Regions from separate parts of the Streptomyces antibioticus genome, predicted to be linked through region 1. Evidence: riboswitches for the same ligand, from Rfam matches in the RefSeq annotation. Region 1 holds a riboswitch; each other region holds the start of a gene.
The links. Region 1 has a riboswitch for cobalamin ahead of AFM16_RS30400 (energy-coupling factor ABC transporter permease). Riboswitches for the same ligand answer to the same signal wherever they lie in the genome.

Region 1 (7,797 bases):
TCCGCGCTGCGCGCGCTCGCCGCCACCGGCCCGGTGCTGCTCGTCGCCGACGACCTCCAGTGGCTGGATCCGGCCAGCGCCGAACTGCTCGGCTTCGCCGCCCGCCGGCTCGGCGACACGCCCGTCCAACTGCTGTCCGCGGTCCGGACCGAGGGCCAGGAGTACGACCGCCATCTACGCGCGTCTCCGCCGGACACCCTCGCCGTCCGCCTCAACCCGCTCTCCCGCGGCCAGGTCTCCGCACTGCTCGACCACCGCGGCTACACCGCGCTGCCCCGCTCGACCGTGCGGGAGATCCACCGCACCAGCGGCGGCAACCCGCTGTTCGCCCTGGAGCTGGGCCGCGCGCTCGGCGAGAGCCCGACCCCGCCGCGCCCCGGCGAGCCGCTGCCGGTGCCCACCTCGCTGCGCGCCCTGGTGCTCAGCCGGCTCGACATGCTCTCCGACGAGGCCCGCCGCACCCTGCTGGTGGCCAGCGCCGGCGCCCGCCCCACCCTGGCCCTGCTGCACGCGGCCGGCCGGGAGAACGCCGAGGCCGAGACCGCCCAGGCGGCCGCGCTCGGGCTGCTGGCGACCGAGCCGGAGGAGCCCGCCGTACGGTTCGCGCATCCGCTGATCTCGGCGGCGCTGTACGCGGAGGCGCCCGCGCAGGAGCGCCGGGCCGCGCACGCGGCGCTGTCCACGGCGGCCTCGGACCCGATCGAGCGGGCCCGCAACCTGGCGCTGGCGACCACCGGCACCGACCCGGAGGTGGCCGCCCGGCTCGCCGAGGCCGCCGCGCTGGCCCGGGACCGCGGCGCCCCCTCGGTCGCCGCCTCCCTCGGACTGCTCGCCGCCCGGCACACCCCGCCGGACGGCGCCGTCGCCCCGGACGAGCGCCGGCTCCAGGCCGCCGAGGACGCCATCACCGCCGGCGAGGTGGACCTCGCCCGGGACATCGCGCGCGAGGTGCTGACCCGGGCGACCGTGCCCGCCGACCGGATCCGGGCCTGGGAGGTGGTGATCGAGGCCGCCGGGCAGTCGCTCGGCGAGGTCGACGCCGTCTTCCCGCAGGCGCTCGCCGACGCGGGCGACGACCCCCGGCTGCTCGCCCTGGTCCACTACCGGCTGGCCTGGCGCAAACTGATCGTCGAGGGCGACTTCGCGCAGGCCCGCCAGGAGGCCGCGCACACCGCGGAGCTGGCCGCCCGGGGCGGTGACCGCCGTACGGAGCTGTTCGCGCTCTCCTTCCAGGGCTCGACGGAGATCCTGATGGGTCATCCGCTCGCCCCCACCACCATCAAGCGGGCCCTCAAGGAGCCCCAGGACCCGTATGTGGCGTGCCATCACAACGGCGCCGGCATGGCCCGGTTCCGCTGGCTGCTGATGAGCGACCAGCTCCCCGACGCCCGCGCCACCATCACCGCGCTGCTGCGCGAGGTGCGGCGGCGCGGGATGGTCGAGAGCGAGGTGCACTTCCAGCGGTTCCTGGCCGACACCGAACTGCGCTCCGGGCACTGCGGACGCGCCCTCGACCTGGCCCGCGAGAGCCTCAAGCTGGCCCGCGACTCCGGCATCGGCCTGGGCGCGTCCGCGATGCTCACCTCGCTGGCCGAGGCGTCCGGCGGTGACGTGGGCAAGGCGCTGGTGCTGGCCAGGGAGGCCGCCGACCACGCCGAGGAGGACGGCGACCAGATGTACCTCTCGCGGGCGCTGGCCGCGCTCGGCTACGCCCAACTGGTGGCCGGGGACGCCGCGGGCACGGTCGCCTCGCTGCGCCGGGTGCGCGAGCTGGAGCAGGGCATGGGCATCACCGACCCGGCCCGCGGCCGCTGGCAGGGCGACCTCGCCGAGGCGCTGGTCCGGGTGGGCGAACCGGGCGAGGCGCAGGACGTCATCGACGTCAGCCGCGAACACGCCCTCCGGCTCGGCCGGGAGAGCGTCCTCGCGGTGCTGGACCGCGCCGAGGCCCTGGTGCGGGCGGCGCACGGCGACCACGAGGCGGCGCTGGCCCGGCTGACGTCCGTCCAGGACCGGCTGGCCAAACTGGGCTACGGCCTGGAGGAGGCGCGCGCCGCGTTCGCGCACGCCCGGCTGCGCGCCCGGCAGCCCGGTCCGACGTCGTACGACGAGGCGGCGCGGCTGTTCCGGCGGTGCCGGGCGCTGCCCTGGCTGCGCCAGGTGGACGCGGCGGCCCTGGAGGAGACGGACGGGGCCCGCCCGGCCGCCCCGCCCGCGCAGGCCGCCGACGCGCTGGAGGGGCTGGCCTCGATGGAGCGTCAGGTCGCCGCGCTGGTCATGGAGGGCGCCACCAACCGGGAGATCGCCGCGCGCCTGTTCATCAGCGTGAAGACCGTCGAGGCGACCCTGACCCGGGTCTACCGGAAGCTGGGAATCCGCTCGCGGGTGGATATTGTCCGACTGGCGGCGGGGCGCCACGCCAAGTGAGCGGGGCGCGGGGTTAACTGCCCTCGCGGATCCACGGAACACGGACCCGTCGGACCCTGTGCGCCCCCTGTGTACGACCGAGGGTTTTCCCTGCCCCAACTCCCTTAGGGGGTTCCCTCATTGGGAGGTGGGTGCGCCGGGCCCTAGCGTTCGTGATGTGCCGCTCGCCCGGGCAGACGGGGGTCGGTCCCGCGACCCCCGTACACACCCCCCACGCCCGTGCGAACCCCCCACCGGCAGCTCCCCCCACAAGGAGATTCATGTACGGGCTCAACCGTGCCAGGAAGGCCGCCGCAGTCGTCGCGGCGGCCGCCGCGGCGGCGGCGACCTGTCTGCTCAGCGCCCCCACCGCTGTCGCAGCGCCGCAGCCGATCGTCGGCGGCACGACGACCACCACGACCGCGTACCCGTTCATGATGCAGATCACGGACGCCTCGCAGAACCAGTTCTGCGGAGGGACGCTCGTCTCCCCGACCAAGGTCGTCACGGCCGCGCACTGCATGGTCGGAGAGAGCACGAGCAGTGTGCGCGTCGTCGGCGGCCGCACGTACCTCAACGGTACGAACGGCACGGTCAGCCGGGTCAGCAAGATCTGGATCCACCCGAACTACACCGACGCCACCGACGGCGAGGACGTGGCGGTGCTGACCCTGTCGACGTCGATGCCGTACACCACGGCGTCGTACGTCACCTCGTCCCAGACCGATCTGTACGCGGCCGGCACGACGGCCCGCGTCCTGGGCTGGGGCACGACCTCACAGAACGGCAGCTCCTCCAACCAGCTTCGGACGGCGACCGTGCCGATCGTCTCCGACTCCGGTTGTGCGAGCTCCTACGGTTCGGACTTCGTGCCGTCCGACATGGTGTGCGCCGGATACTCCTCCGGCGGCGTAGACACCTGCCAGGGCGACAGCGGCGGTCCCCTGCTCATCGGGGGCGTCCTGGCAGGGATCACTTCTTGGGGCGAGGGCTGTGCCCAGGCCGGTCACCCGGGTGTCTACACCCGGCTGACCGCCTTCTCCGGCCTGGTCGCCACGCAGGTGAACTCCTGACGGGTCACCGCGTACGCCCCATGAACTCCTGAGCACCCCTCAGGTGAATGCCAGGGGGCGCTGCGAGCCTCCACGAGCGGCCCGCAGCGCCCCCTATCCACGTCCCGCGTCACCGCTCCACGACCGTCCCGAACCGCAGGTCACGGGGCTCCCCCGGGTGCAGCGCGGCCAGCATCCGCTCGGCCTCCCCGGCCACCTCCCGCCGCTGCCCCGCGGTGAGGCGCCCGAACGGTTCGACGACGAGCGCGTCCTCCTCCAGCCGCCACACGCCCGCGAGGAACCCGTCGACGAGCAGGGTGCGGTACGCCTGGTTGCCCCGCCAGGTGCGGCCCCGGTAGTCGGACGGGACGACGCGGGTGCGGTCGGCGTGGGAGAGCAGCAGGTTGTCGAACTCGGGCAGGAACCGGGGCGGGGCCGGGGTGTCCGGGTCCGGGCGGGGGGCGTCCGGGAGGTCGAACAGCTCGACGCCGTGCTCGTCGCGGAAGGTGACCAGGCGGGGCCGCAGCCGCTCGAAGGCGTCGCGCAGCCGGGTGAGCCCGGCCCAGGTCTGCATGTCCTTGACGGAGGCCGGTCCGAAGGCGGCGAGGTAGCGCGTCACGACGTCGTCCGGCGCCGGGGCGGGTTCGGCGGGCCGGCCGAGCCAGTGCTCGGCGGTCGTCAGCGCGACCTGTCCGCTGCGGTCCCACAGCCCGCGCGGGGTGACCTGGACGAGCGGGAGCCGGCAGCGGGCCGCGAGCCCCAGCGACTGCGGGTCGGCCTCGGGCCACCGCGCGGACAGCGCCTCGCGCAACTGCGCCATCGTGCGCGGCTCCTCCTCCACGAGGTCCCGGGCGAGCCCCGCGAGTTCGTCCAGGTCCACTCCGGCCAGCCCCTTGCGGAACGCGTTCAGCTCGCGGTCGCGGGCGGGCTGCACCAGCGGCCGCAGGGTGAGCGCGTCGTCGGCGGTGTGGGTGTGGATCGTGGAGCGCATGGTGACGATCCGGACCACCTGGCGGTCGGCCATCGGCGCGGACAGGTCCTCGGGACGGAATCCGGCGAGACGGGCCGCGAGCGCGTAGTACGGCGGCCTGACGTTCTGCGCCTGGAGCCCGAGCAGATGGGTGACGGCCTCCGTCGCCGCCAGCGCGGCGGGCCGCAGCAACAACTGCCGTTCGAGGGTCGCGCGGTTGAGTGCGCGGGCGTCGAGCACGGGGGCGGCGGGGGTCGGCTTCGTCATGGACGGGACGGTAGCGGGGATCGAGGACAGATGCTGTCCGCTGTGGGCGTCCGCATGGCACCGGGGTGCCGGACGAGTGCCTCGTAACGTCCTCGCCGCTGGGCGTTGACAAGGGCGGGGCGGCCCCGTGCCGATCGGGGCCGCCCCTCGGGGTGTGTCGGTCACGGGGTCAGGAGGAGGCTGTCGCCGCGTTCCTTGGCGGCCGTGTAACGCCGGGCCACGTCCTGCCAGTTGACGACCGCCCACATCGCGTCGATGAAGTCGACCTTCTGGTTCTTGTACTGGAGGTAGAAGGCGTGCTCCCACGCGTCGAAGACCAGGATCGGGGTGGAGCCCTGGCCGACGTTGCCCTGGTGGTCGTAGACCTGCTCGACGATGAGGTGGCCGGAGAGCGGCTCGTAGGCGAGGACGCCCCAGCCCGAACCCTGGGTGGTGGCCGACGCCTTGGTGAGCTGTGCCTTGAAGTTCGCGAAGGAGCCGAAGGATTCGGCGATCGCGTCCGCCAACTCGCCCACGCCGTCCGCCTCCAGCGGCTCGCCGCCGCCGTCGCCGGTCATGTTGTGCCAGTAGATGCTGTGCAGGATGTGCCCGGAGAGATGGAACGCCAGGTTCTTCTCCAGGCCGTTGATCGAACCCCAGGACTCCTTGTCCCGGGCCTCCGCGAGCTGCTCCAGGGTGTCGTTCGCGCCCTTGACGTACGCCGCGTGGTGCTTGTCGTGGTGCAGCTCGATGATCTCGGGGCTGATGACCGGGGCGAGCGCCGCGTAGTCGTACGGAAGCTCCGGGAGCGTGTAAACCGCCATGTCCAACGTCCTCCGACGTTATTGCGAATGGTATGCAAGTGCACGCTAACAGCAGAAGGGTGCCGGTGCTGATCAGCCGTAGGACCTAGGACCAGGGACGTGTCGCCGCGTGTCGCCGCCGTGCTCCGCGTGTGCGCTGGGTGTGCGCCGGTGTGTGAGCCGTCCCACGCCGCCTTCGCGCCCCCCGTTGTCGCTTGTCAGGGGCCTCGTACGGGCACTACTGTCACCACGCCTCGGTGAACGGGAAATCGGTGTGAAACCGGTGCGGCCCTCGCCACTGTGATCGGGAAGTCCGGCTCCGGCCCTCACGGGCAGCCACTGGGTCCTCGGACCCGGGAAGGCGGAGCACGGACGGTGGTACCCGTCAGCCAGGAGACCGGCCGGGGCGCGTCAACCATCCACGAGGTGCTGGAGAGGGTCTGCTGAACCATGCACATAGCCGAGGGTTTCCTCCCGCCGGCGCACGCCGTCGCCTGGGGCGTCGCGTCCGCACCATTTGTCGTCCACGGAGTCCGTTCACTCACCCGTGAGGTCAGGGAGAACCCCGAGAGCACCCTGCTGCTCGGCGCCTCCGGGGCCTTCACCTTCGTCCTCTCCGCCCTGAAACTGCCGTCCGTGACGGGGAGTTGCTCCCACCCCACCGGCACCGGCCTGGGCGCCATCCTGTTCCGGCCGCCGATCATGGCCGTCCTGGGCACCATCACCCTGCTGTTCCAGGCGCTGCTGCTCGCCCACGGCGGGCTCACCACGCTCGGCGCCAACGTCTTCTCCATGGCGATCGTCGGACCATGGGCCGGATACGCCGTCTACAAACTGCTGCGGCGCTTCGACGTGCCGCTGATGGTCGCGGTGTTCTTCGGCGCGTTCGCCGCCGACCTGTCCACCTACTGCGTGACCAGCGTGCAGTTGGCGCTGGCGTTCCCCGACCCGGGCAGCGGATTCCTGGGCGCGCTCGGCAAGTTCGGCTCCATCTTCGCCGTCACCCAGATCCCGCTGGCGGTCAGCGAGGGTCTGCTCACGGTGTTCGTGATGCGGCTGCTGGTGCAGTCGAGCAAGGGTGAACTGACCCGGCTCGGTGTGCTGGTGACCGGCGGCCGGAACCGGGGCGGAGCCGACAACGGCGCCTCCGCCGACGCCGGCACCGAGGCGGTGGCCCGATGAACCGCAACACGAAGATCAACGCCCTGCTGCTGCTCGTCGTGGCCGCGCTGGCCGTCCTGCCGCTGGCCCTCGGGCTCGGCGACCACAAGGAGGAGCCGTTCACGGGCGCCGACGCCGAGGCGGAGACGGCGATCACCGAGATCGAGCCGGACTACGAGCCATGGTTCTCCCCGCTCTACGAACCGCCGTCCGGCGAGATCGAGTCGGCGCTGTTCGCCGTCCAGGCGGCGCTGGGCGCCGGGGTCCTCGCCTACTACTTCGGCGTGCACCGGGGCCGGCGCCAGGGCGAGGAGCGGGCTCTGGCCCGCCAGGACGCCCCGGACACCGGCTCGGCCGCATCGGCCCCATCGGCCGAGAGCACCTCCGCCGGCCCCGCCGCCGAACGGGCCTGACCGGGTGCTGCCGATCGACGCGGCGGCGCACAGCAGTCGCTGGCGCCGCCGCCATCCCGTGGACAAGGCCGTGCTCGGGCTCGGCCTGACCGCTCTCGCCGTCTGTCTGCCGCCCTGGCCCGGCGCCGCGCTCGTCCTGGTGACCGCTCTCGCGGTGCTGCTGGGACCGGCCGGGGTGCCGGGCCGCCGGCTGTGGCGGGCCTACCGGGTGCCGCTCGGGTTCTGCGTCACCGGCGCGGTCACCCTGCTCGTCCAAGTGGGCGGCCCCGGCGGGCTCGTGGGCTGGGCGGACGGCGGTGCCGTACGCGCCGGGGAACTGCTGCTGCGCACCTCGGCCGCCTCGCTCGGCGTTCTGCTGTTCGCGTTCACCACACCGATGTCCGACCTGCTGCCGCGCCTGGTCAGGGCCGGGGTGCCCGCACCCGTCGTGGACGTGGCGCTGGTGACGTACCGGATGAGCTTCCTGCTGCTCGACTCGATGCGGCGGATCCGGGAGGCGCAGGCGGCGCGGCTCGGGCACACCAGCCGGGCCGCGGAGTGGCGGGCGCTGGCCGGGCTCGGCGCGACGGCGTTCGTCCGAGCCTTCGACCGGGCGGCGCGGCTCCAGGCCGGTCTCGCCGGGCGCGGCTACGACGGCACCCTGCGCGTCCTCGTGCCCGAGGCCCGGGTCTCCGTCCGTTTCACGGCGGCCAGTGTCGCGCTCCTCGCCGCGCTGGCCGCCCTCACCCTCGTCCTGGAAAGGCCGC
Region 2 (7,797 bases), 4.5 Mb from region 1:
GGCCGAGGGCGTTGTCGGCCCAGCGGGCGACACGGGCCGCGGCGGCCAGACCTGAGCGTGCCATTCTGGCCAGCTCCGCCGGGGCCGGAGTGCCTTCCGGGGGGCGGGGCGCGGGGCGGCGCGGGCGCCGCTCGTTCACAGCGGTGGGGGCGGCGGCCAGGGGTCGCGGGCGGACGAGTCGAAGCCTGGAGTCGCGCGGGATACGGGACGTCACGGGTGCAGTCTTCCGGTTGACGGTCCGAAAACCCAAACGGAATGTCACGGCGGGCGACGGGACTGGCCAACGCACGGCGTGCGCGGGGGCCCGCCGGGACCGGTTCAGGCCAGTGGTACGGCCTTAAACGGAACCTTCGGGGGCGGTCCTCGCCGCGGCTCAGCTCAGGGGGATGAGGAAGCGGCGGAGGGTCTCCTCGTAGTCCTTCGGGCCGACGTTCCACATCGCGGCGTGCGGGGCCCGGGCGACGGTGTGCAGGGAGACCAGGCCGGGGCGGCGGGCGGCGAGACGGCGGGACGCCTCCCAGGGGGCCACGGTGTCGTCGGGGCCGTGGAAGACGAGGGTCGGCACCCGCAGTCCGGCGGCCGGGTCGGCGGCGCCGTCGCCCGGGTCGCCGGATCCGCCGGGGCCGTCGTGCAGTCCGGTGCGGCCCTGGGCGGCGCGGACGGCGAGCGGCAGCAGGACGCCGGGGGTGTGTCTGGCGGCGGCCAGGGCGCGCAGGGTGGCCTGCCAGTCCAGCACCGGGGAGTCCAGGACGAGCCCGGAGACCCGGTCGCGCAGTCCGGAGTGGGCGGCCGCGCGCAGGGCCATGGTGGCGCCGGTGGACCAGCCGAGCAGGACGACGCGTTCGGCGCCGTAGCGGACGGCGTAGCGCATCGCGGCGTCCAGGTCGCGCCACTCGGTCTGGCCGAGGTGGTTCAGGCCGTCCGGCGGGCGGGGCGCGCCGAGGTCGCCCCGGTAGGAGAGGGCGAGGACCGGGAAGCGGCGGCTGTGCAGGAAGCCCATGAGGTTCAGGGCGTGCTCGCGGGTGGCGGCGAGGCCGTGCACGGCGATCACCCAGGTGCGCCGGTCGCCGGGCACGAACCAGGCGGGCAGCGGGCCCAGCTCGCCGGGCACGTCGACGTCGGCGTGGTCGAGGCCGAGGGCGGCGCTCGGGTTGCCGACGTACAGGTTGGGGGTGAGCCACACGGCGTCCCCGGGGCTCAGGCTGCCGTGCGTGACGCTTTCGAGCCGCCGTACGACGGTGTCGGCGGAGCCGGCAGCCTGCGGCAGCACGGGGCCGACGACCGCGTGGGAGCCGTCGCCCGCGAGCCCGTAGGTGCCGGGGCGCAGGCTGGCCAGATGGCGGGTGAGGGCGATCTGGCCGGCGGCGGTGCCGTGCACGGTGAGCCGGGGTTCGGTGGGCAGGGGCCGCCCGGGCGGCGCCTTCAGCGCGGCGTCGCTGGCGAGCCGCCCGGCGGCGACACTGACGGCGCCGGCGGCCAGGGCTGCGGTGACGGCAGCGGCCGTCGCGGTGACAGTGCGCACCCGTCCAGTGTCCTGGCCAATCCTCTTGGCGGCCAGTGGAGGGGCCCCAGGGGGTCGGGTCAGCCCGGCTGGCCGTAGTTGCGGAGGCGGGTGCCCGCTTCCGTGATCTGGGACTCCGTCAGGAGGGACGGGGTGTGGTGGGGGACCGAGGACGCCTTGAGCCAGAGGCTGCACATCCATTCGAGCTGGGCGGTGCGGTCGTAGGCCTGGTCGAGGGTGGTGCCGTGGGTGAGGGTGCCGTGGTTGCGGAGGAGGCAGCCGGTGCGTCCTTCGAGGGCGCGCAGGACGTTCTCGGCCAGCTCCGGGGTGCCGTAGGGCGCGTAGGGGGCGACGCGGACCGGGCCGCCGAGGGCGCCCGTCATGTAGTGGACGGGCGGGAGTTCGAGGACGAGCGTGGAGACGGCGGTGGCGTGGACGGCGTGCGTGTGGACGACGGCGCGGGCGTCGGTGGTGGCGTACACGGCGAGGTGCATGGGCAGTTCGCTGGTCGGGACGAGGGTGCCGAGCACCTGCCGGCCGGTGAGGTCGACGCCGGTGACGTCGTCCGGGGTGAGCCGGTCGTAGGGCACGCCCGACGGGGTGACGAGTACGGTGTCGCCGACTCGGACGGAGACGTTGCCCGAGGTGCCGACGACGAGGCCGTCCGCGACCGTGCGGCGGGCCGCCGCCACCAGGGCCTCCCAGGCGTCCGTCTCCTCGGGGAGCGGGTCCCGCCGACGCTGTTCGTACCGCTGCTCAGCCATGCCCCGATCCTGCCAGCGCACGGCCTCCCATCGCATACAACGGCGGCCGGATCACGCATCGTGGACCACCCGCTACGGGCCGCCGCGACAGGGGGTGACGACCCCCGGATGTGGACACCGCAGTGACCGCCTCAGTTCACCTTCCGTTCACCCAGGTTGCCTACGGTCAGCCGACCAATGACTTCGAAAGATTGCCTGGGTAAATGGAAAACTTCTCGCTGATCCTCGCGATTGTGGTGGTCACCGCACTCGCGTTCGATTTCACGAATGGTTTTCACGACACCGCCAACGCGATGGCCACCACCATCTCGACCGGTGCGCTCAAGCCCAAGGTCGCGGTGGCCATGTCCGCCGTGCTGAACCTTGTGGGCGCTTTCCTCTCCGTGGAGGTCGCCAACACGATCTCCAAGGGTCTCGTCGACGAGACCGGCATCCGTCCCGAGGTCATCTTCGCCGCCCTGGTCGGCGCGATCCTCTGGAACCTGCTGACCTGGCTGGTGGGCCTGCCCTCCAGCTCCTCCCACGCCCTCATGGGCGGTCTGATCGGCGCCACCATCGCCTCCGCCGACATGGGCGCGGTCCACGGTGACGTCCTGGTCACCAAGGTCCTGATCCCGGCGATCGCGGCCCCGCTGGTCGCGGGCGTCGCGGCGATGCTCGCCACCCGGCTCTCCTACCGCCTGGGCAGGAAGGCCGACGGCAAGGCCGCCGAGAAGGGCTACCGCGCCGGCCAGATCGCCTCCGCGGGCCTGGTCTCCCTGGCCCACGGCACCAACGACGCCCAGAAGACGATGGGCATCATCACCCTGGCCCTGGTGGCCGGCGGTGCCGTCGCCCCCGACTCCGACCCGCCGCTGTGGGTCATCCTCACCGCCGGTCTGGCCATCGCGCTCGGCACCTACCTCGGCGGCTGGCGCATCATCCGCACCATGGGCAAGGGCCTCACCGACCTCCAGCCGCAGCAGGGCTTCGCCGCCCAGACCAGCGCCGCGACGGTCATCCTGGCCTCCTCCCACCTGGGCTTCTCCCTCTCCACCACGCACTCGGTCTCCGGTTCCGTGATGGGCGCGGGCCTCGGCCGCAAGGGCGGGGTGGTCCGCTGGTCCACCGCGACCCGGATGTTCGTCGCCTGGGGCCTCACGCTCCCGGCCGCCGCCCTGGTGGGCGCGCTCGCCGAGTACGTCACCGGCTTCGGCGCCTGGGGCACGGCGGTGGTCGCGGTCTTCCTGGTCGCCTCCAGCGCCGCCATCTGGAAGATCTCCCGCCGCGAGCACGTCGACCACACCAACGTCAACGACCATCCGGACGAGCCGGCCGGTGTCGTCACCACCGCCATCGCCGCGGTGACTCCGCCGCCCACCGCCGCGATGACCGAGACGGTGCCCGAGCCGGTCTCCGAGACCCTGACCGCCACGATCGCCTCCCCGGCGGCCGAGCCGGCGGCCTCGCCCGCCCCCACGGCCTGAGCGCCATCCGCCCGGATACGCAGGAACGCGAAGGAACAGCATCCCTATGAAGATCGACTGGGCAGCCCTGGGCTCCGTCTTCGGCGTCAGCCTCGTGGTCACCGTGGCCCTCGTGGGCCTCTTCACCCTCGGCATCATGGCCCTCTCCCACCGCGAACGGGCCACCGCGCAGGGCGGCTCCGCCACCCTCGCCCTGACCGGCGCGTACGCCTGCTTCGCGGCGTGCACGGCCGCGGTGGCCTACGGGATCTCGCTGATCGTGGCCTGAGGCCACGACGACCGTCCCCGGGTGCGCCCGGTCCGGCCCCTTCCCGGGGTCCCGGACCGGGCGCGCCTTCGTGTGCGGCCCGGTCCGCGTACGGGCGGTGTGGGGTTCTGCACACTCTCCCCCCGCAGGTCAACGGCAAGTTGACGGCCCTTCGGGGCCCGTGGTGGACTGCCGGGGCCAGCTACGGCGGCAGAAGAGGAAGCCGGTGCGAATCCGGCGCGGTCCCGCCACTGTCACCGGGGTAGTAACCCCCGGGAGCCAGGAACTCTCACCGCCGGTCTCGTCGAACCAGGGCGCGGACACCCTGAGTGAGGACATATCGCCATGCGCGCTCGGTCGTTGAGGTACCGCACCAGGCCCCTGCCCGGCCGCACGGCCGGCTGAGCCGGTGCGTGCCGACCGCGTCCACGCGTACGGCGCCGCTCTCGGCCTCCTCGGCGACCTGCTGCTCGGCGATCCCCGCCGGGGCCATCCGGTCGCCGGATTCGGGCGGGCCGCCGGTGCCGTCGAGCGCGTGCTGTGGCGCGACCACCGGGGCTGGGGCGCCCTGCACACCCTGGTGTGCGCCGGGGGCGCCGTAGCGCTCGGGGCCGCCGCCTCGCGCGCCGTCCGCTCCTCCCCCGCCGGGTCCGTCGCCCTCACCGCCGCCGCCACCTGGGCCGTCGTCGGCGGCACCTCCCTCGCGCGCGAGGCGCGGGCCGTCGGCCACGCCCTGGAGACCGGGGACGTCGACGCGGCGCGGGCCCGGCTGCCGCATCTGTGCGGGCGCGACCCGCAGGCCCTGGACGCCGACGGGATCGTCCGCGCCGTGGTCGAGTCCGTCGCCGAGAACACCTCCGACGCCGTCACCGGGGCCCTGGTGTGGGGGGCGGCCGCCGGGGTGCCCGGGCTGCTCGGGTTCCGGGCCGTCAACACGCTGGACGCCATGGTCGGGCACCGCTCACCGCGCCATCTGCGCTTCGGGTGGACGTCCGCGCGCCTGGACGACCTCGCCGGCTGGCCGGGGGCGCGGCTCACCGCCGTCCTCGCCGTCCTCGCGGGGGACGATCCGCGGGGGGCCGTGCGGGCCTGGCGCGACGACGCCCACCGGCATCCCAGTCCCAACGCCGGGCCCGTGGAGGCGTCCTTCGCGGGGGCGCTCGGGGTGCGGCTCGGCGGGACGCTGTCGTACGGGGGCCGGGTCGAACACCGGCCGGTGCTGAACCAGAAGGGGCGTTCCGTGGAGGTCAAGGACATCGAGCGGGCGGTACGGCTGTCCCGCCGGGTCGCGCTGCTCGCGCTCGGCGTCACCGTCGCCGGGCGGGCCGCCGCCGCGCGGGTGCGGGGGCGGGCGTCATGACGGGCGGGGGGCTGCTCGTCGCCGGGACCACGTCCGACGCGGGCAAGAGCGTCGTCACGGCCGGGATCTGCCGGTGGCTGGTGCGGCAGGGGGTGAAGGTCGCGCCCTTCAAGGCGCAGAACATGTCCCTGAACTCCTTCGTGACGAAGGAGGGCGCCGAGATCGGGCGGGCCCAGGCCATGCAGGCGCAGGCGTGCCGGATCGAGCCGAGCGCGCTGATGAACCCGGTGCTGCTCAAGCCCGGCGGGGAGCGCAGCAGTCAGGTCGTGCTGCTCGGCAAGCCGGTCGGCGAGATGAGCGCGCGCGGCTACCACGGGGGCCGTCAGCAGCGGCTCCTCGGGACGGTCGTCGACTGTCTGGCCGAGCTGCGCAGCACCTACGACGCGGTGATCTGCGAGGGGGCGGGCAGCCCCGCCGAGATCAACCTGCGGCGCACCGACATCGTGAACATGGGCATCGCGCGCAGCGCCCGGCTGCCGGTGCTGGTGGTCGGCGACATCGACCGCGGCGGCGTCTTCGCCTCCTTCTTCGGCACCGTCGCGCTGCTGTCGCCGGAGGACCAGGAGCTGGTGGCCGGGTTCCTCGTCAACAAGTTCCGCGGGGACGTCAGCCTGCTGGAGCCGGGGCTCGACATGCTGCACGGGCTCACCGGGCGCCGCACCTACGGGGTGCTGCCCTTCCGGCACGGGCTCGGGATCGACGAGGAGGACGGTCTGCGGGTGTCGCTGCGCGGCACCGTGCGCGAGTCCACCGTCGCGCCGCCGGTCGGCGAGGACGTGCTGCGGGTCGCCGTGTGCGCGATCCCGCTGATGTCCAACTTCACGGACGTGGACGCGCTGGCCGCCGAGCCCGGTGTCGTCGTGCGGTTCGTGGACCGGCCCGAGGAGCTGGCCGACGCCGATCTCGTCGTCGTCCCCGGCACCCGGGGGACCGTGCGGGCGCTGGAGTGGCTGCGCGAGCGCGGGCTCGCCGACGCCCTCGCCCGGCGGGCGGCCGAGGGGCGGCCCGTGCTCGGGATCTGCGGCGGCTTCCAGATCCTCGGCGAGCACATCGAGGACGACGTCGAGAGCCGCCGCGGGCGGGTCGACGGGCTCGGACTGCTGCCGGTCCGGGTGCGGTTCGCCCCGGAGAAGACCCTCACCCGGCCGGTCGGCGAGGCCCTCGGCGAGCGGGTCGAGGGGTACGAGATCCATCACGGGGTCGCCACCGTGACCGGCGGGGAGCCCTTCCTCGACGGGTGCCGGGCGGGCTCGGTGTGGGGCACGCACTGGCACGGTTCGCTGGAGTCGGACGGCTTCCGGCGGGCCTTTCTGCGCGAGGTGGCCGCCGCCGCGGGCCGCCGGTTCGTGCCGGCCGCCGACACCTCCTTCGCCGCGCTGCGCGAGGAACAGCTCGACCGGCTCGGCGATCTGATCGAACAGCACGCGGACACGGACGCGTTGTGGCGGCTCGTCGAGTCGGGCGCGCCGCCGGGACTTCCCTTCGTGCCACCGGGGGCGCCCGCGTGAACACCGTGCCGTCCCACGGGAACACCGTGCCGTCCCGTCCGCCCGTCCCGTCCGCCCGTCCCGCGTCCGGAGCCGGCCGGCGACCTGGAGGAGAACCAGTGACCACCCCCTTCCCATTCACGGCCGTCGTCGGCCAGGACGATCTGCGGCTCGCGCTGCTGCTGAACGCCGTGTCACCGGCGGTCGGCGGGGTGCTGGTGCGCGGGGAGAAGGGCACCGCGAAGAGCACCGCCGTGCGGGCGCTCTCGGCGCTGATGCCCGCCCTCGACGTGGTCTCCGGCTGCCGCTTCTCCTGCGACCCCGCCGCCCCCGACCCCGGCTGCCCGGACGGGCCGCACGAGACGGGGGTGTCCGAGACCCGTCCGGCGCGGATGGTGGAGCTGCCGGTGGGCGCCTCGGAGGACCGGCTGGTCGGCGCCCTGGACATCGAACGGGCGCTGGCCGAGGGCGTGAAGGCGTTCGAGCCGGGCCTGCTGGCCGACGCGCACCGCGGGATCCTCTACGTCGACGAGGTCAACCTGCTCCACGACCATCTGGTCGACCTGCTGCTGGACGCGGCGGCGATGGGTGCCTCGTACGTGGAGCGCGAGGGCGTCTCCGTACGGCACGCCGCCCGGTTCCTGCTCGTCGGGACCATGAACCCCGAAGAGGGCGAGCTGCGGCCGCAGTTGCTCGACCGGTTCGGGCTGACGGTGGAGGTGGCCGCCTCGCGCGAACCCGACCAGCGGGTGGAGGTCGTGCGGCGCCGGCTGGCCTACGACGACTATCCGGCCGGTTTCTCGGCCCGGTGGGCGGACGAGGAGGCCGCCGTACGGGAGCGGATCACGGCCGCGCGGGAGCTGCTGCCGTCGGTGCGGCTGGGCGACGGGGCGCTGCGGCAGATCGCGGCGACCTGTGCCGCCTTCGAGGTGGACGGCATGCGCGCCGACATCGTGATGGCCCGTACGGCGA
Region 3 (7,797 bases), 1.0 Mb from region 1:
GTTCGCGCAGTTCCGCCGCCGAGCCCAGTTCGACGTATCCGTTCGCCGGTGACAGCGCCGCCGTATCGATCATCTGGGACAAGCCGACTCCCGGGAGAACTGAAAGGAATACCAGCACACTATCCGATCTTAGGTTCGCCTAACCTAAGCGCGACCGCCGGTGCGACATGGCGGGACCGGACCCCCCCGGCATAGCCTGGGACGACGGCGACGAAGGGGTGAGCGCGGTGAACGCCTCCGACCAGGGCCGGCAGCGGCGGGGACCCCAGGTGGGTCCGACCCCCGCGGGCGAGCCGGACTTCCATCCGTACCACCACCCGGCCGCGGGCTGGGGGGCCGCGAAGAGCGTGAGCAAGGTCCTGGTGCGCGAGCACGCCCTGCTCGACGGCCCCCGCGCGATCATGCGGATGAACCACGAGGGCGACGGCTTCGACTGTCCCGGCTGCGCCTGGCCGGACGACACCAAGGGGCTGCACCTCGACATCTGCGAGAACGGCATCAAACACGTCACGTGGGAGATGACCGGCAAGCGGGTCGACCGGACGTTCTTCGCCGAGCACTCCGTCACGGAGCTGTCCGGCTGGAGCGACTTCGCCCTGGAGGACCAGGGCCGGCTGACCGAACCGATGGTCTACGACCCGGAGTCGGACCACTACGTCCCGACCACCTGGCACGACGCGTTCGAACTGGTCGGCCGCACCCTGCGCTCGCTCGACGACCCGAACCAGGCGTCCTTCTACACCTCGGGCCGCCTCGGCAACGAGGCCACCTTCCTCTACCAGTTGATGGTCCGCGAACTCGGCACGAACAACCTGCCGGACTGCTCCAACATGTGCCACGAGGCGAGCGGCCGCGCTCTCGACGCGTCCCTGGGCACCGGAAAGGGCACCGTCGACCTCAAGGACTGGGAGAGCACGGACGCGTTGTTCATCATGGGCGTCAACGCGGCCTCGAACGCGCCCAGGATGCTCACCGCGCTCGCCGAGGCGTACCACCGGGGCGCCCAGATCGTGCACATCAACCCCCTGGTGGAGGCGGCCGCCACCCGCACGATCGTGCCGCACGACTTCCTGGACATGGCCCTGTTCAAGACGACGAGGACGAGCACGTTCAACATCCAGCCGCGCATCGGCGGCGACATGGCCCTGCTGCGCGGCATGGCCAAGGCAGTCCTCGAACAGGCGAAGACCGATCCGAAGGCGCTGGACCAGGAGTTCATCGAGCGGCACACGGCGTACTTCGACGCCTACCGGACGGTGTGCGAGGACACCTCCTGGGAGGAGATCGAACGGCAGTCCGGCGTCAGCCGGGCGGACATCCTGCACGCGGCGCAGGTGTACCGGGAGGCCGACCGCAGCATCATCAGCTGGTGCCTGGGCGTCAGCCAGCACGAGCACGGCGTCGACACCGTACGCGAGATCGTCAACCTCCTTCTGCTGCGCGGCAATCTGGGCCGCGAGGGCGCGGGACCCTCCCCGGTGCGCGGGCACAGCAACGTCCAGGGCAACCGCACCTGCGGCATCGACCACCGGCCCGGTACGGAGTTCCTGGACCGGCTGGCCGAGGTGTGCGGGATCGACCCGCCGCGCAAGCACGGCCTCGACACCGTCAACACCATCCAGGCGATGCACCGCGGCGACGTGAAGGTGTTCGTCGGCATGGGCGGCAACTTCGCGCTCGCCGCGCCCGACACCCCGTACACCTATGAGGCGCTGCGCTCCTGCGAGTTGACCGCGCAGGTCAGCACCACGCTGAACCGCAGCCATCTGGTCCACGGCCGGCAGGCGGTCATCCTGCCGTGTCTGGGCCGGACCGAGAAGGACCACCAACGCGGCGGCATCCAGGCCACCTCGGTCGAGGACTCGATGAGCATGGTCCATCTGTCGGTGGGCATGAAGCGCCCCGCCTCCAAGCATCTGCTCTCCGAGCCCGCCATCATCGCCGGCATGGCCCGCGCCGCCCTCCCGGACAGCGGCACGCCCTGGGACTGGTACGTCGAGGACTACGACCGTATCCGCGACACCATGGCCCAGGTCCTGGACGGCTTCGAGGACTGCAACCGCCGGGTGCGGCTGCCGCTCGGCTTCCGTATCAAGCAGCCGGCGCGCGAACTGGTCTTCCGCACGCCGTCGGGCCTCGCCGAGTTCTCCGCGGCCCCGCTGCCCGACGTCGTCCCCGAACCCGGCACCCTCGCCCTGGGCACGATGCGCTCCCACGACCAGTGGAACACCACGATCTACTCCGACAACGACCGCTATCGGGGCGTCAAGAACCTCCGCACGCTCGTCTTCATGAACAAGGACGACATGCGGGACCGCGCCATCGCCGAGTTCGACCCGGTCGACATCGTCAGCACCGCCAAGGACGGCAGCGAACGCCGCCTCGACGGCTACCTGGCCATCCCGTACGACATCCCGCGGGGCTGCGCGGCCGGTTACATGCCGGAGATGAACGTGCTGTGCGCGATCAGCGACTACAGCGAGCAGAGCGACCAGCCGCTGATGAAGCACCTGAAGGTGACGATCACCCGGTCCTGACGGCCGGCCTGCTCTCAGGTCAGCGCGTCCGCCACCAGTGCGGCGGCCCGGGCAACGAGTTGATTGTCCGTGGGACCCTCGGGGGCGTACTTGGTCGACAGCACGGACAGCACGATCGGCGGCCGACCGGGGGGCCATACGACCCCCACGTCGTTGGCGACGCCGTACGCCGCGCCTCCCCCGGTCTTGTCCGCGAGCGTCCAGTCGGCGGGCAGACCGGCCCTGAAGCGGGCGGTGTTGGTGGTGTTGGCGACCAGCCAGCCCGTCAGCAGCTCACGGTCCGCGCGCGGCAGGACCCCGCCGAGCAGGAGCCGTGCGTAGGTCCTGCCGATGGCGCGGGGGCTGGTGATGTCGGTCCGGCGCCACGGTTCCGCCGTGTTCAGCTCGGGCTCCCACCGGTCGAGCCGGGTCGTCGGGTCGCCGAGCGAGCGGGCGAACCGGGTGATCGCGGTCGGTCCGCCCAGCTCGCGCAGGAGCAGATTGCCCGCGCCGTTGTCGCTGTGCGAGACGGTGGCGGCGCACAGTTCGGCGACGGTCATCCCGGCGGCCACGTTCTCGTCGGTGCCCGTGATCGGCGCGTACCCGGAGGCGGTGACGTACTCCTCGGTGTAGCGGATCCGGCGGGCGAGGTACTCCCCGTCGCGGTCGAGATCCCTTAACACGGCTGCCGCGGCGAGGGTCTTGAACACCGAGCACAGCGGGAACCGCTCGTTCGCGCGGTACGCCAGCGTCCGTCCGGTGGCCGTGTCGTGGGCGTAGACGCCGAGGCGGGCCGCGTACCGGCGTTCGAGGGCGTGGAAGCGCCGGCCGAGGCGTGTTCCGGCGGTCGTCGAGGCGTGCGCGGCGGTCGTGTCGGTCGTGTCGGTCGTGGAGGCTTGTGCGGAACCCGGCAGGGCGGTGGCGAGGGCCGCTCCGGCGCCGAGGGTGAGTGCCGCGCGGCGGCCGTGGCGTGCCATCGGGGCCGCCTGGGCCGCCGGGATCGGGTCGTTCCGGTCCATGGTGTCCGTCCTCGTGTCGTCGTGATCTTCCTGTCGTCGGGAGGGACGCCCGGGGCGGGTGGGTCGGTTTCGTCCGGTCGGGGGCACGCGGCGGCCGGGGGTTTCACGCGGACGACGGCACCGCGTAGGGTGGCCCGCGTAGCTGGTTCGCCCCGTCCGCCAGGCGGGAGCGTCGTAAGAGGGAACCCGGTGGGAATCCGGGACTGCCCCGCAGCGGTGAGTGGGAACGACCGCCGTCATACGCACTGGGCCCGACGAACAGGGTCTGGGAAGCGACGGCCAGTAGGTGACCTCCGACGGCCGGAGGACGCGCCCACGAGTCCGAAGACCTGCCAACTGCCCGTGCGTGAAGCACTCACGCGCGGACATCCCGGTGACCTCGAGGGCGGGTCGGCGCACACATCGTACGGACGGCCGTGGGCCGCTGCCGTACGGTCTGTCACCCCTTCGCGCTCTCGTCCCGTCGCCGGGATCTCAGGGATCAGTCTCGCGAAGGAGATCTCCGTGACCACCAAGCCCGCAGCCGCGGCAGCACGGGCCACCGTGTACGGCTACCCCCGTCAGGGGCAGAGCCGGGAACTGAAGAAGGCGATCGAGGGCCACTGGAAGGGCCGCGTCACCGCCGACTTCCTCCGGGAGACCGCCGCCGGACTCCGCCGGAGCAACTGGCGGCAGCTCGCCGCCGCCGGCGTCGACGAGGTCCCGACGGGGGACTTCTCGTACTACGACCACGTCCTCGACACGACCGTGATGGTGGGCGCGATCCCCGAACGGCACCGCGCCGCCGTCGAAGCGGACGCGCTGGGCGGCTACTTCGCGATGGCCCGCGGCACCCAGGACGTGGCGCCGCTGGAGATGACCAAGTGGTTCGACACCAACTACCACTATCTGGTGCCCGAGTTGGGCCCGGACACGGTCTTCACGGCCGACTCCGCCAAGCAGGTCGCCGAGTTGGAGGAGGCCCATGCCCTCGGGCTCACGGCCAGGCCGGTTCTCGTCGGTCCCGTCACCTATCTGCTGCTGTCGAAGCCCGCACCCGGTGTGCCGGCGGACTTCGACCCGCTGACCCTCCTGGACCGGCTGCTGCCCGTGTACGCCGAGGTCCTCGCCGATCTGCGTGCCGCCGGGGCCGGTTGGGTGCAGCTCGACGAACCGGCCCTGGTGCAGGACCGCACCCCGGCCGAACTCAACGCCGCGGCCCGCGCCTACCGCGACCTCGGCGCCCTCACCGACCGTCCGAAACTGCTCGTGGCCTCCTACTTCGACCGGCTCGGCGAGGCCCTGCCCGTGCTGGCCAAGGCCCCGGTGGAGGGGCTGGCGCTGGACTTCACCGAGCGGGCGGCCGCCAACCTGGACGCACTGGCCGCCGTCGGCGGGCTGCCCGGGAAGCGGCTGGTCGCCGGTGTGGTGAACGGCCGCAACATCTGGGTCAACGACCTCTCCGCGTCGCTCACCACGCTGGGTACGTTGCTCGGTCTGGCCGACCGGGTCGACGTGGCCGCGTCCTGCTCCCTGCTCCATGTGCCGCTCGACGCCGCCGCCGAGCGGGACATCGACCCGCAGATCCTGCGCTGGCTGGCCTTCGCCCGTCAGAAGACCGCGGAGGTCGTCACCCTCGCCAAGGGCCTCACCCGCGGCACCGGCGCCATCGCGGCCCAACTCGCCGCCAACAAGGTCGACTTGGCCTCCCGCGCAAACTCCCCGATCACCCGTGACCCGGCGGTCCGGGCCCGCGCCGAGGCCGTCACCGACGCGGACACCCGCCGCGCCCAGCCCTACCCCGAACGCGCCACGGCCCAACGCGCCCACCTGGGCCTGCCGTTGCTGCCGACCACCACCATCGGCTCCTTCCCGCAGACCGCCGAACTGCGCACCGCACGCGCCGATCTGCGCGCCGGACGCATCGACACGGGGGCCTACGAGGAGCGCATCAGGACGGAGATCCAGGAGGTGCTGGCCTTCCAGGAGAAGGCCGGTCTCGACGTCCTCGTGCACGGCGAGCCCGAACGCAACGACATGGTCCAGTACTTCGCCGAACAGCTCACCGGCTATCTGGCCACGCAGCACGGCTGGGTCCAGTCCTACGGCACCCGTTACGTCCGTCCGCCGATCCTCGCCGGGGACATTTCCCGCCCCGAGCCGATGACCGTGCGCTGGACGGCCTACGCCCAGTCCCTCGCCTCACGCCCCGTCAAGGGCATGCTCACCGGGCCGGTCACCATGCTCGCCTGGTCCTTCGTCCGCGACGACCAGCCCCTCGGCGATACCGCCCGGCAGGTCGCCCTCGCGCTGCGCGACGAGGTCAACGACCTCGAGACGGCCGGGACTTCGGTCATCCAGGTCGACGAGCCCGCCCTGCGCGAGACGCTGCCCCTGCGGGCGGCCGACCACACGGCGTACCTGGCCTGGGCCACCGAGGCGTTCCGTCTCACCACGGCCGGGGTGCGCCCGGACACCCAGATCCACACCCACATGTGCTACGCCGAGTTCGGCGACATCGTCCAGGCCATCGACGACCTCGACGCGGACGTCATCAGCCTCGAAGCGGCCCGCTCCCATATGCAGGTCGCCCGCGAACTCGCCGCCCACGGCTATCCGCGCGAGGCGGGCCCGGGTGTCTACGACATCCACTCCCCGCGGGTGCCGAGCGCGGAGGAGGCGGCAGATCTGCTGCGCACGGGGTTGCGGGCCATCCCCGCCGAACGTCTCTGGGTCAACCCCGACTGCGGCCTCAAGACCCGCGCCTGGCCGGAAACCCGCACGTCCCTGGAGAACCTGGTCACGGCGGCCCGCACGGTCCGCGCGGAACTGAACGGTTCCTGATCCTCACGGCCGATTGACGGGGCCGGCCGGGGGCAGGCGTGCGACGCGCCTCGCCTCCGGCCGGTCAGGGGCAGGACTCGCCGAACTTCACGGCCGTGAACTCCACGGGCTGCCCGTTCAGTTCGGCACCGGCCTTCGGGCTCTGGGTGCAGACCTGCCAGTTCGACTCCAGGAACACGAACCGGTCGTCGGCGGACGCGTCCTCCACGGTGATCGAGGTGCCGGAGTCGAGCGCCGCGCGGGCGACCTTCACGGACTTGCCCTTGAAGTCGGGCATCGTCCCGTCGGCCTTCGCGGGAGCGGTCCGGTCCTTGGCGGGGCAGGTCTCGTCCAGCTTGACCGCGCCGAAGTCGAGTTCGGTGTCCGTCGCCACGGTCCGGCCGGCGGCGACGCTCTGCGAGCAGACCTTCCAGTTCCGGTCGAACGCCTGCATCCGGCCGCGGCCGAGGGCGTCGTGCGAGGTCAGACTGTAGAAGCCGACCTCCTGAGCGGCGTCCTGGGCGGACTGGAGCCCCATACCGACGAACCGCGGAACGGCGTGCTTCTCGACATCGCCCTTGCCGTCAGGACCGGCGCTGGCCGGGGACGTGGCGGTACGCGAAGCACTGGGAGTCGCCGAACCGACGGCGTCGCCGCCCTTGCCGCTCTCCTTGTCGTCCAGGGCCGACCCGATACCGCCGATGACGAGGACTCCCGCCACGATTCCGCCGATGACCTTCCAGTTGGCCATGTCCGCCCCTCTTGGTGATGCTGCGCAAACTGCGATGGTCCCACGAACACGTCCGAAGGTGGCCCGGTGCGTCGCGCCGATGTGGGGTGCGTGCAGGATGGGTCCATGAGCGTAGTCAAGATCAACGTACTGACCGTCCCGGCGGAACAGCGGGAGACCCTGGAGAAGCGGTTCGCCGCACGCGCCCACGCCGTCGAGAACTCGGACGGCTTCGAGTGGTTCGAGCTGCTCCGCCCGGTCGAGGGCACGGACACCTACCTCGTCTACACACGCTGGCGCGACGAGGAGTCGTTCCAGGCGTGGTTGGAGGGCCCGATGAAGGCGGCCCACCGCGGCGGCGGCGCGTCAGACGGCGAACGCCCACAGCCGGCGGCCTCGGCCTCCACCCTGTGGTCCTTCGAGGTCGTCCAACAGGCGGCCCCGAAGCCCGCCGAGCAGTAGCCCGGCCCCGGCCGGCGGCGGCGCTCTCCGGACTGCCGCCGCCCGGCCACGGCTCAGCTCCGCCAACGGGCCCGCACCACACCGTCGCCGTCGGGCAGAACGGCGGTGAGAAGGGGGACGCGTTCGTCGGCGTAAACGGACAGAAGCGTCGCGGCGGTGGCGGCGGACATCCGCACGGCCAGCTCGGCGAACCCGCTCTCGTCGACGACCGCGTTCCTGATCCGCCCGTCCGGCTCCTGCCAGACACCTTCCACGAGACCGTCGGCGG
Region 4 (7,797 bases), 1.6 Mb from region 1:
GGATGCCCTCCACCAGGTCGGGGGCGCGCAGACAGGCGCGGGAGACGCGGTACTCCTGGTCGAGGACCCGCTCCAGCGGGCCGAGCCGACGGGCCCGGCACACGGCGGCCAGGGTGACCTTGAGCGCGGTCGGGGACTTGGCGAGGAGGGTCTCAGCGGTGTCCTTGGCGGCCGGGCCGCCCTGGGCGAGGAGGCGCCGGACGATCTCCTCGACGGTGTCGGCGGCGAAGCAGGCGTCGATCCAGTCCCTGCGGGCCGCCAGTTCTCCCGGCGGCGGCTCCTGGACGTGACGCCGGAGGGCGTCGCGCACCGTCAGCTCGGCGAGGTCCTCGACGAAGGACCGCAGCGATTCCGAGGGCATGTGGTGGTCGGCGAGCCCGCACAGCAGGGCGTCCGCGGCGCCGATCGCCGTACCCGTCAGGGCGAGGTGCGTGCCCAGTTCGCCGGGGGCGAGGGCGAGCAGGTAGGTGCCGCCGACGTCGGGTACGAAGCCGATGCCGGTCTCGGGCATGGCGATCCGGGACCGTTCGGTGACGACGCGGACGCTGCCGTGCGCGGAGATGCCGACGCCGCCGCCCATGACGATGCCGTCCATGACGGCGACGTACGGCTTGGGGTAGCGGGCGATCCGGGCGTTGAGCGCGTATTCGTCGCGCCAGAAGGCCGCCGAGGCGCTGCCGTCGCCGTCGCGGGCGTCGTCGTGGATGGCGCGGATGTCGCCTCCGGCGCACAGACCGCGCTCCCCCGCGCCCGTGACGACGACGGTCTCGACGGCCGGGTCGTCCTCCCACTCGGTGAGCGCCTCGCCGATGCGGAGCACCATCTCGCGGGTGAGGGAGTTCAGGGCCTTGGGGCGGTTGAGGGTGATGTGGGCGGCGTGGCCGCTCCGGTGGAACAGGACGTCGTTCATCCGAACGCCTCCGTCAGACCGCGGGCCACGATGACGCGCATGATCTCGTTGGTTCCTTCCAGGATCTGATGGACCCTCAGGTCGCGGACGATCTTCTCGATGCCGTACTCGTTGAGGTAGCCGTAGCCGCCGTGGAGCTGGAGCGCCCGGTCGGCGACCGAGAAGCCGGTGTCGGTGGCGAAGCGCTTGGCCATCGCGCACAGGTACGGCGCCTGCGGATCGCCCCGGTCGAGGGCGTGGGCGGCCTGCCGCACGAGGGCGCGGGCGGCGGCCAGTTCCGTGGCCATGTCGGCGAGACGGAAGCGCAACGCCGCCGAGTCCAGCAGCCGCCCGCCGAACGCCTCCCGGTCGGCGAGGTGGGCGAGGCTGCGGTCGAGGGCGCTGCGGGCGCCGCCCAGGGAGCAGGCGGCGATGCCGAGCCGTCCGCCGTTCAGGCCGTTCATCGCGATGCGGAAGCCTTCGCCCTCGCGGCCGAGGAGCCGGTCGGCGGGCAGGCGGACTCCATCCAGGATCACCTGGCGGGTGGGCTGGGCGTTCCAGCCCATCTTCCGCTCGTTCGGCCCGAAGGAGAGGCCGGCGTCGTCCTTGTCGACGATGAAGGCGGACACCCCGTCGGCGCCCGCACCGCCGGTGCGGGCCATGACGAGGTACGTCTGGGCGGCCCCGGCGCCGGAGATGAACTGCTTCGCGCCGTTCAGCACCCAGCCGTCGCCGTCCCGGAAGGCCCGCGTGGTGAGGGCGGCCGCGTCCGAGCCGGCGCCCGGCTCGGTCAGGCAGTAGGCGGCGAGATCCTCCATGGCGCACAGGCGCGGCAGCCGACGCTCGCGCTGGCCGGCGTCGCCGTAGCGGTCGATCATCCAGGCGACCATGTTGTGGATGGAGAGGTAGCCCGCGATGGAGGGGCAGCCGGAGGCGAGGGTCTCGAACACGAGGACGCCGTCGGATCGGGTGAGGCCGCTGCCCCCGGACTCCTCGCGGACGTAGACGCCGCCGAGGCCGAGGCCGGCCGCCTTGCGCAGCACGTCCACGGGGAAGTGTTTGTCGCGGTCCCAGTCCAGGGCGTACGGGGCGAGATGGTCCTGGGCGAAGTCGAGCGTGGTCTCCACGAGGGCCTGCTGGTCCTCGGTGAGCAGGGTGCCGGTCATGTCGCTCATCCCATCGTGGGGATCGTGAAGCTCGCGCCTTCCCTCAGGCCGGCGGGCCAGCGCGAAGTGACCGTCTTCGTACGGGTGTAGAAGCGGATGGCGTCCGGGCCGTGCTGGTTGAGGTCGCCGAAGCCGGATCGCTTCCACCCGCCGAAGGTGTGGTAGGCGACCGGAACCGGGATGGGCACGTTGACGCCGACCATGCCGGTGTTCACCCGCCGGGTGAAGTCGCGGGCGGTGTCGCCGTCCCGGGTGAAGATCGCGACGCCGTTGCCGTAGGGGTGTTCGCTGGGCAGCCGCAGGGCCTGCTCGTAGTCGGCGGCGCGTACGACCGACAGCACGGGTCCGAAGATCTCCTCCCGGTAGACGCGCATGTCCGGGGTGACCCGGTCGAAGAGGGAGGCGCCGGCGAAGAAGCCGTTCTCATGGCCTGCCAGGACGAAGTCGCGGCCGTCCACCACGAGTTCGGCGCCCTCCTCGACACCGAGGTCGACGTAGGAGCGGACCCGTTCGACGGCCTCCGGGCCGACCAGGGGGCCGAAGTCCGCCGCCGGGTCGTCGCTGCGGCCGATGCGGAGGGTGCCGATGCGCTCCTTCAGCCGGGCCACGAGCGCGTCGGCCGTCTCCTCGCCAACCGGGACGGCCACGGAGATCGCCATGCAGCGCTCCCCCGCCGAGCCGTATCCCGCGCCGATCAGCGCGTCCACGGCCTGGTCGAGGTCGGCGTCCGGCATCACGATCATGTGGTTCTTGGCGCCGCCGAAGCACTGGGCGCGCTTGCCGTGGGCTGCGGCGGTCGCGTAGACGTGCGCGGCGACGGGCGTGGAACCGACGAAGCCGAGGGCGGCCACCCGGGGGTCGTCGAGGAGGGTGTCGACGGCCTCCCGTCCGCCGTTGACGACGTTGAGGACACCGGGCGGCAGCCCCGCCTCCAGGAAGAGTTCGGCGAGCCTGAGCGGGACCGACGGATCGCGTTCGGACGGCTTGAGGACGAAGGCGTTGCCGCAGGCGAGCGCGGGCGCCGCCTTCCACAGGGGGATCATCGCGGGGAAGTTGAACGGCGTGATCCCGGCGACGACCCCGAGGGGAGCGCGCAGCGAGTGGACGTCGATGCCGGTGCCGGCGTTGTCGGTGAACTCGCCCTTGAGCAGATGCGGGATTCCGGCGGCGAACTCCACGACCTCCAGGCCGCGTTGGAGGTCGCCGTGGGCGTCGGCGACCGTCTTGCCGTGCTCGGACGACAGCAGCCGGGCGAGCGGGTCCCTTTCCTGCTCGACGAGCTGGAGGAACCGCAGGAGCACGCGGGCGCGGCGCTGCGGGTTCCACTCGCCCCATTCCCGCTGGGCGTTGACGGCGTCGGCGATCGCCGCTTCCGTCTCGGCGCGGCTCGCCAGCGGCACCAGCGCCTGGACCTCCCCGGTGTTGGGGTCGTACACCTCCCCGTAGGACCCCGAGGTGCCCGGGGTGTGCTTGCCGCCGACGAAGTGCGTCAACTCGCGCACGGAGGCGCGTTCGTGCTCTCGGACCATGACTGCCTGCTCTCGTCAGGAGGGATCCGGGGATGGCGCGGCAGGCCGCCGCATGCCGACGTGGTGGCGGGCGGGTGCGGGGGCTGCGCGAGATCGCGTATGGCGTACGGGCCGTCAGGTCCTGACGGTGACGTGCGGGAGCGGGCCGGGCAGGGGCAGTGGGGCCCTGCCGGGGTCGGGTGCGCGCACCGGTGCCATGCGTGTCAGCTCCATCCTCGTGGACAACACGGAACGTCCCGCGGCCGGTATCCTGACTCCCGGATCAGCGCGCGCCGTCCGCCTTCCCGACGTCCTTCTCGTCAGTGGCGTACCGCTCGACGGCGTACTTCCCGGTCACAGTGGCGGGACCGCGCCGGAATCGCACCGGCTTCCCTGCACCGCGGGCCTTGTACGCGCGACTATATAGTTGGACATCCTAGTAAATCCAGTGCGGCGAGCCCCTCCACGAGAACGTGGCTGGTCAGCCGGGTTCGGATTCCGCCGTCCGGGGGTCGGCGAAGCGCACCGGGGCGCGGAAGCGGGCCTTGCGGGCGGCCCTGCGGAAGGTGGTCAGCACCGCGGGGCCCGCCAGCAGGACGCACACGAAGTTGGTGACCGCCCGGCCGGTGTCCCAGCCGAGGGACGTGGCGAGGTCGAAGGCGATGTAGCGCTGCCACTGCTCGGTGAAGGGGAGGCCGGGCAGATAGGCGACGGAGCTGCCGGGGTCCACAGAGAAGGGCCAGAAGGAGAGGTTGAGCAGGAAGCCGAAGAGATAGCCGGAGAGGGAGCCGTAGACGGCCAGCATCAGCACCTCGCGCCGGCCGCTCGCCCGGGGGAGGAATCCGACGAGCATCCCGACGAACGCGCACCCGAACATCTGGTACGGCATCCACGGCCCGACGCCACCGGTGATGAGCGCCGAGGCGAACAGCGAGGTGCAGCCGAGGGTGAAGCCGAAGCCGGGTCCGTAGACGCGGCCGGCGAGGACCAGGACGAAGAAGACGGTCTCGACGCCGGCCGTGCCGGCTCCCAGGGGGCGCAGGGCGGCGTTCACCGCGGACAGGACGCCCAGCATGGCCAGGGCCTTGGAGTCGATGCCGCCCTCGGCGATCTCCGACAGCACCACGCACAGGACGAGCACCAGGAGCACACCGAAGATGACGGGCGGCGCGTAGTTCGAGCCGAACTTGCCGGGTGCGACGACGAACGGCCAGAAGAAGGCGACGACGCCGAGGAACGCCGCCATCGTCATGACGACGGCGACCCGTGGGGTCAGCCGGATGGCGGCGGTCCTCACGGTCGGGCCGCCTTCACCTGGTCGACGGTCAGATACGGCAGCGGTGCGAGGATCTTCGCCGTCTGGGGTGCGAACACCGGTGAGGCCACGATGACGTCCGTAGTCGGGCCGTCCGCCACGACGTCCCCCTCGGCCATGACGATCACGCGGTCGGCGGCGCGGGCGGCGAACTCGACGTCGTGGGTGGAGACGACGACCGATCCGCCGTCCGCCGCGAGGGTGTCCACGATCTTGATGAGCGCCGTCTTGGCGCGGTAGTCCAGGCCGCGGGTCGGCTCGTCCAGGAGGACGATCCGGGGCGCGGCGGAGAGCTGGATGGCGAGGACGAGGGCGAGTTTCTGTCCTTCCGACAGGTCGCGGGGGTGCGTCGCGTCGTCGATGCCGGGCGCGATGCGGTCCAGGACGTCACGTGCTCCGACCGTGGTGCCCGACTCGGCGTCCGCCTGGTCGAGTTCCTGCTTGACGCTCTCCAGGTAGAGCAGGTCGGCGGGCGTCTGCGGGACCAGGCCGACCAGTCGGCGGGCGCGTGCGGCGGGCACGTCGTGCGGGTCGGGTCCGCCGGCGACCTTCACCGTTCCGGCGCGGCGCGGTCCTGAGCCTTGCAGCGCCCAGAGGAGGGAGGACTTTCCGGAACCGTTGCGGCCCATGAGCGCGGTCACCTCACCGGAGCGCAGCTCCAGGTCGACCTCGCGTACGGCGGGCACGCCGCGGTAGGCGACGGTGATGCCGCGGGCCGTCAGCAGCCGGGCGGGCTCCCCCGCGGGCGCCGGGCGGACCGGGTCCGGGGTGCGGCCGGCGAGTTCGGTCCGCAGGGGTGCGGCGGCGCGGCGGGCGTCGCGGACGGACAGGGGCAGCGGCGACCAGCCCGCGGCACGGCCCAGTTCGACGATCGGCGGCGCGATGGCCGACGTCCGCAGGATGTCGGCGGGCGGGCCGATGCGGGCGCGGCCGTCGCCGGGGAGGTGGATGACGCGGTCGGCGTACTGGACGACGCGTTCGAGGCGGTGCTCGGCCATCAGGACGGTGACGCCGAGGTCGTGGACGAGGCGGGTGACGGCGGCGAGGACCTCCTCGGCGGCCGTCGGGTCGAGGGCGGAGGTGGGTTCGTCGAGGACGAGCACGCGGGGGTGGGCGGTGAGGACGGATCCGATGGCGACGCGCTGCTGCTGGCCGCCGGAGAGTTCGTGCAGGGCGCGGTGGCGCAGGTCGGCGAGACCGAGCAGGTCGAGGGTCTCCTCGACACGTTTGCGCATGGTTCCCGGCGGGATCGCCAACTGCTCCATGGCGTAGGCGAGTTCCTCCTCGACGGTGTCGGTGACGAAGCCGTCGATCGGGTCCTGCCCCACCACGCCCACGACATCGGCGAGTTCGCGCGGCGGGTGGTGGGCGGTGTCACGGCCGTCGACCGTGACCCGGCCGTACAGCGTTCCGCCGGTGAAGTGCGGGACGAGTCCGTTGACCGCGCCGAGCAGCGTCGACTTGCCGACGCCCGTGTGCCCGACGACGAGGCAGAGTTCGCCCTCCTCCACGGTGAAGTCGACGTCGCGCAGGGCGGGTTCGGGCGCGTCCTCGTAGTGCACGGTGACCTGGTCGAAGGTGATCACGGGGCGTCGGCTCTCCGGGTGGGGCTGGGCGGGGGCGCGAGGAATCCGGCGGTGCCGGCGAGCAGGATCGCGGCGGTCGGCACGAGGGGCAGTCGGGGCCAGGTGAGCGGGTAGAAGGTGGGGTTGAGCTGGGCGGGGTCGTAGCCGAGGTGGGTGAGGAGCAGGACGGCGGCCAGGACGCCGCTGCCCGCCACGGCCCACTCGGGCAGGCGCCAGGGGTCGGGACGGTAGGCGGTGCGGGTGACGCGTCGGCCACCGAGACGCAGGCCCGCCACGCACAGCAGCGCGCCGAGGCCCAGGGCGGGCAGGCCGAGGAAGGCGGGCGCGGTGGCGTCCAGCAGCCCGTAGGCGCCGGCGCACAGGCCGCACATGCCGAGCAGCATGAGCGCGCCGGTGATCCGGCGGGAGCGGGGGGTGGCGCGGCCCGCGCGGCCGTAGCCGCGGGAGTCCATGGCGGCGGCGAGGCGCAGCGAGCGTTCCAGGGCGTCCTCCAGGACGGGGACGGCGATGCCGCGCAGGGCCCGCGCGCCCCGGGTCCTGCCTGCCCTCAACTTCCGGGCGCGCAGCACGCGTTGCACGCTCTGCACAAGCTGTGGGGCCACACTGAGGGCGACGGTGACGGCGACGCCGAGTTCGTACAGGGCGCCGGGCAGGACGCGCAGGGCCCGTTTGGGGTTGGCGAGGGTGTTGGCGGCGCCGATGCAGCACAGCATGCAGGCCAGCCGCAGTCCGTCGGTCGCCGCCGACAGCAGCGCTTCCAGCGAGACCGGCCCGCCGATCCGGATGCCCGCGTACCAGTCGGGGGTGGGGAGGTGCGGGAGGGAGAACAGGAAGTGGTCGCGGGGTGTGATGCCGGTGGCGAACACGGCACGGAACACCACCCTGATCGCCACGACGGTCAGGGCCAGGTACAGGTAGTACTTGAAGCCGCGCGCCCAGGGTGCCTCGGTACGGCGGGCGGTGACGACGTAGCCGAGGACCGCGAGGACGAGGAACAGCAGCAGCGGGTTGTTCGTGCGGCTGACGGCGGTGGCGAGGGCCAGCGCCCACACCCACCAGGCCATCGGATGCAGGAGGCGCGGCAGCCGTCGCCCGCCCGCGTCCGGCGCCGGGCGGGGGCCGGACATCGGCGCCTCCACGGTCGTACGGGCCACCGCGGTCACTCGGTACGGCGACGCCGGCGGGCCGCGTAGGCCGCGGCGGCGCCGATCAGCGCGACGAGGGCGGCGCCGGTGACGACCGGGGTGATCGACCCGGCGTCGTGCCGCGCGTCGGCGGCGGGCGCGGCGTCCACGACGCCGGGGCCGGGACGAGGCGCGGCCACCGCGGGTGA

Region 2: it holds a riboswitch for cobalamin, as region 1 does, so the genes downstream of both, AFM16_RS09650 (cobalamin biosynthesis protein) here and AFM16_RS30400 (energy-coupling factor ABC transporter permease) in region 1, are expected to answer to the same signal.
Region 3: it holds a riboswitch for cobalamin, as region 1 does, so the genes downstream of both, metE (5-methyltetrahydropteroyltriglutamate--homocysteine S-methyltransferase) here and AFM16_RS30400 (energy-coupling factor ABC transporter permease) in region 1, are expected to answer to the same signal.
Region 4: it holds a riboswitch for cobalamin, as region 1 does, so the genes downstream of both, AFM16_RS37440 (CoA-acylating methylmalonate-semialdehyde dehydrogenase) here and AFM16_RS30400 (energy-coupling factor ABC transporter permease) in region 1, are expected to answer to the same signal.

Annotation. Positions count from the first base shown of each region.
Region 1 covers NZ_CM007717.1:6,704,572-6,712,368, reverse strand. The annotation lists gene AFM16_RS30425 (ATP-binding protein) at 1-2,427, shown strand, start outside; gene AFM16_RS30415 (S1 family peptidase) at 2,688-3,479, shown strand; gene AFM16_RS30410 (winged helix DNA-binding domain-containing protein) at 3,589-4,695, opposite strand; gene AFM16_RS30405 (superoxide dismutase) at 4,857-5,498, opposite strand; cobalamin riboswitch at 5,716-5,897, shown strand; gene AFM16_RS30400 (energy-coupling factor ABC transporter permease) at 5,928-6,659, shown strand; gene AFM16_RS30395 (energy-coupling factor ABC transporter substrate-binding protein) at 6,656-7,051, shown strand; gene cbiQ (cobalt ECF transporter T component CbiQ) at 7,056-7,797, shown strand, end outside.
Region 2 covers NZ_CM007717.1:2,158,525-2,166,321, forward strand. The annotation lists gene AFM16_RS09625 (hypothetical protein) at 1-214, opposite strand, end outside; gene AFM16_RS09630 (alpha/beta hydrolase) at 374-1,522, opposite strand; gene AFM16_RS09635 (class II aldolase/adducin family protein) at 1,582-2,265, opposite strand; gene AFM16_RS09640 (inorganic phosphate transporter) at 2,469-3,731, shown strand; gene AFM16_RS09645 (hypothetical protein) at 3,778-3,999, shown strand; cobalamin riboswitch at 4,147-4,286, shown strand; gene AFM16_RS09650 (cobalamin biosynthesis protein) at 4,388-5,338, shown strand; gene AFM16_RS09655 (cobyric acid synthase) at 5,335-6,846, shown strand; gene AFM16_RS09660 (putative cobaltochelatase) at 6,945-7,797, shown strand, end outside.
Region 3 covers NZ_CM007717.1:7,742,436-7,750,232, reverse strand. The annotation lists gene AFM16_RS35000 (MSMEG_1061 family FMN-dependent PPOX-type flavoprotein) at 1-73, opposite strand, end outside; gene AFM16_RS34995 (FdhF/YdeP family oxidoreductase) at 168-2,537, shown strand; gene bla (class A beta-lactamase) at 2,552-3,535, opposite strand; cobalamin riboswitch at 3,662-3,886, shown strand; gene metE (5-methyltetrahydropteroyltriglutamate--homocysteine S-methyltransferase) at 4,040-6,358, shown strand; gene AFM16_RS34980 (PASTA domain-containing protein) at 6,423-7,088, opposite strand; gene AFM16_RS34975 (antibiotic biosynthesis monooxygenase family protein) at 7,194-7,529, shown strand; gene AFM16_RS34970 (RNA-binding protein) at 7,583-7,797, opposite strand, start outside.
Region 4 covers NZ_CM007717.1:8,324,485-8,332,281, reverse strand. The annotation lists gene AFM16_RS37450 (enoyl-CoA hydratase/isomerase family protein) at 1-910, opposite strand, end outside; gene AFM16_RS37445 (acyl-CoA dehydrogenase family protein) at 907-2,055, opposite strand; gene AFM16_RS37440 (CoA-acylating methylmalonate-semialdehyde dehydrogenase) at 2,061-3,584, opposite strand; cobalamin riboswitch at 3,808-3,981, opposite strand; gene AFM16_RS37435 (ECF transporter S component) at 4,045-4,815, opposite strand; gene AFM16_RS37430 (ABC transporter ATP-binding protein) at 4,857-6,464, opposite strand; gene AFM16_RS37425 (energy-coupling factor transporter transmembrane component T) at 6,461-7,591, opposite strand; gene AFM16_RS37420 (hypothetical protein) at 7,624-7,797, opposite strand, start outside.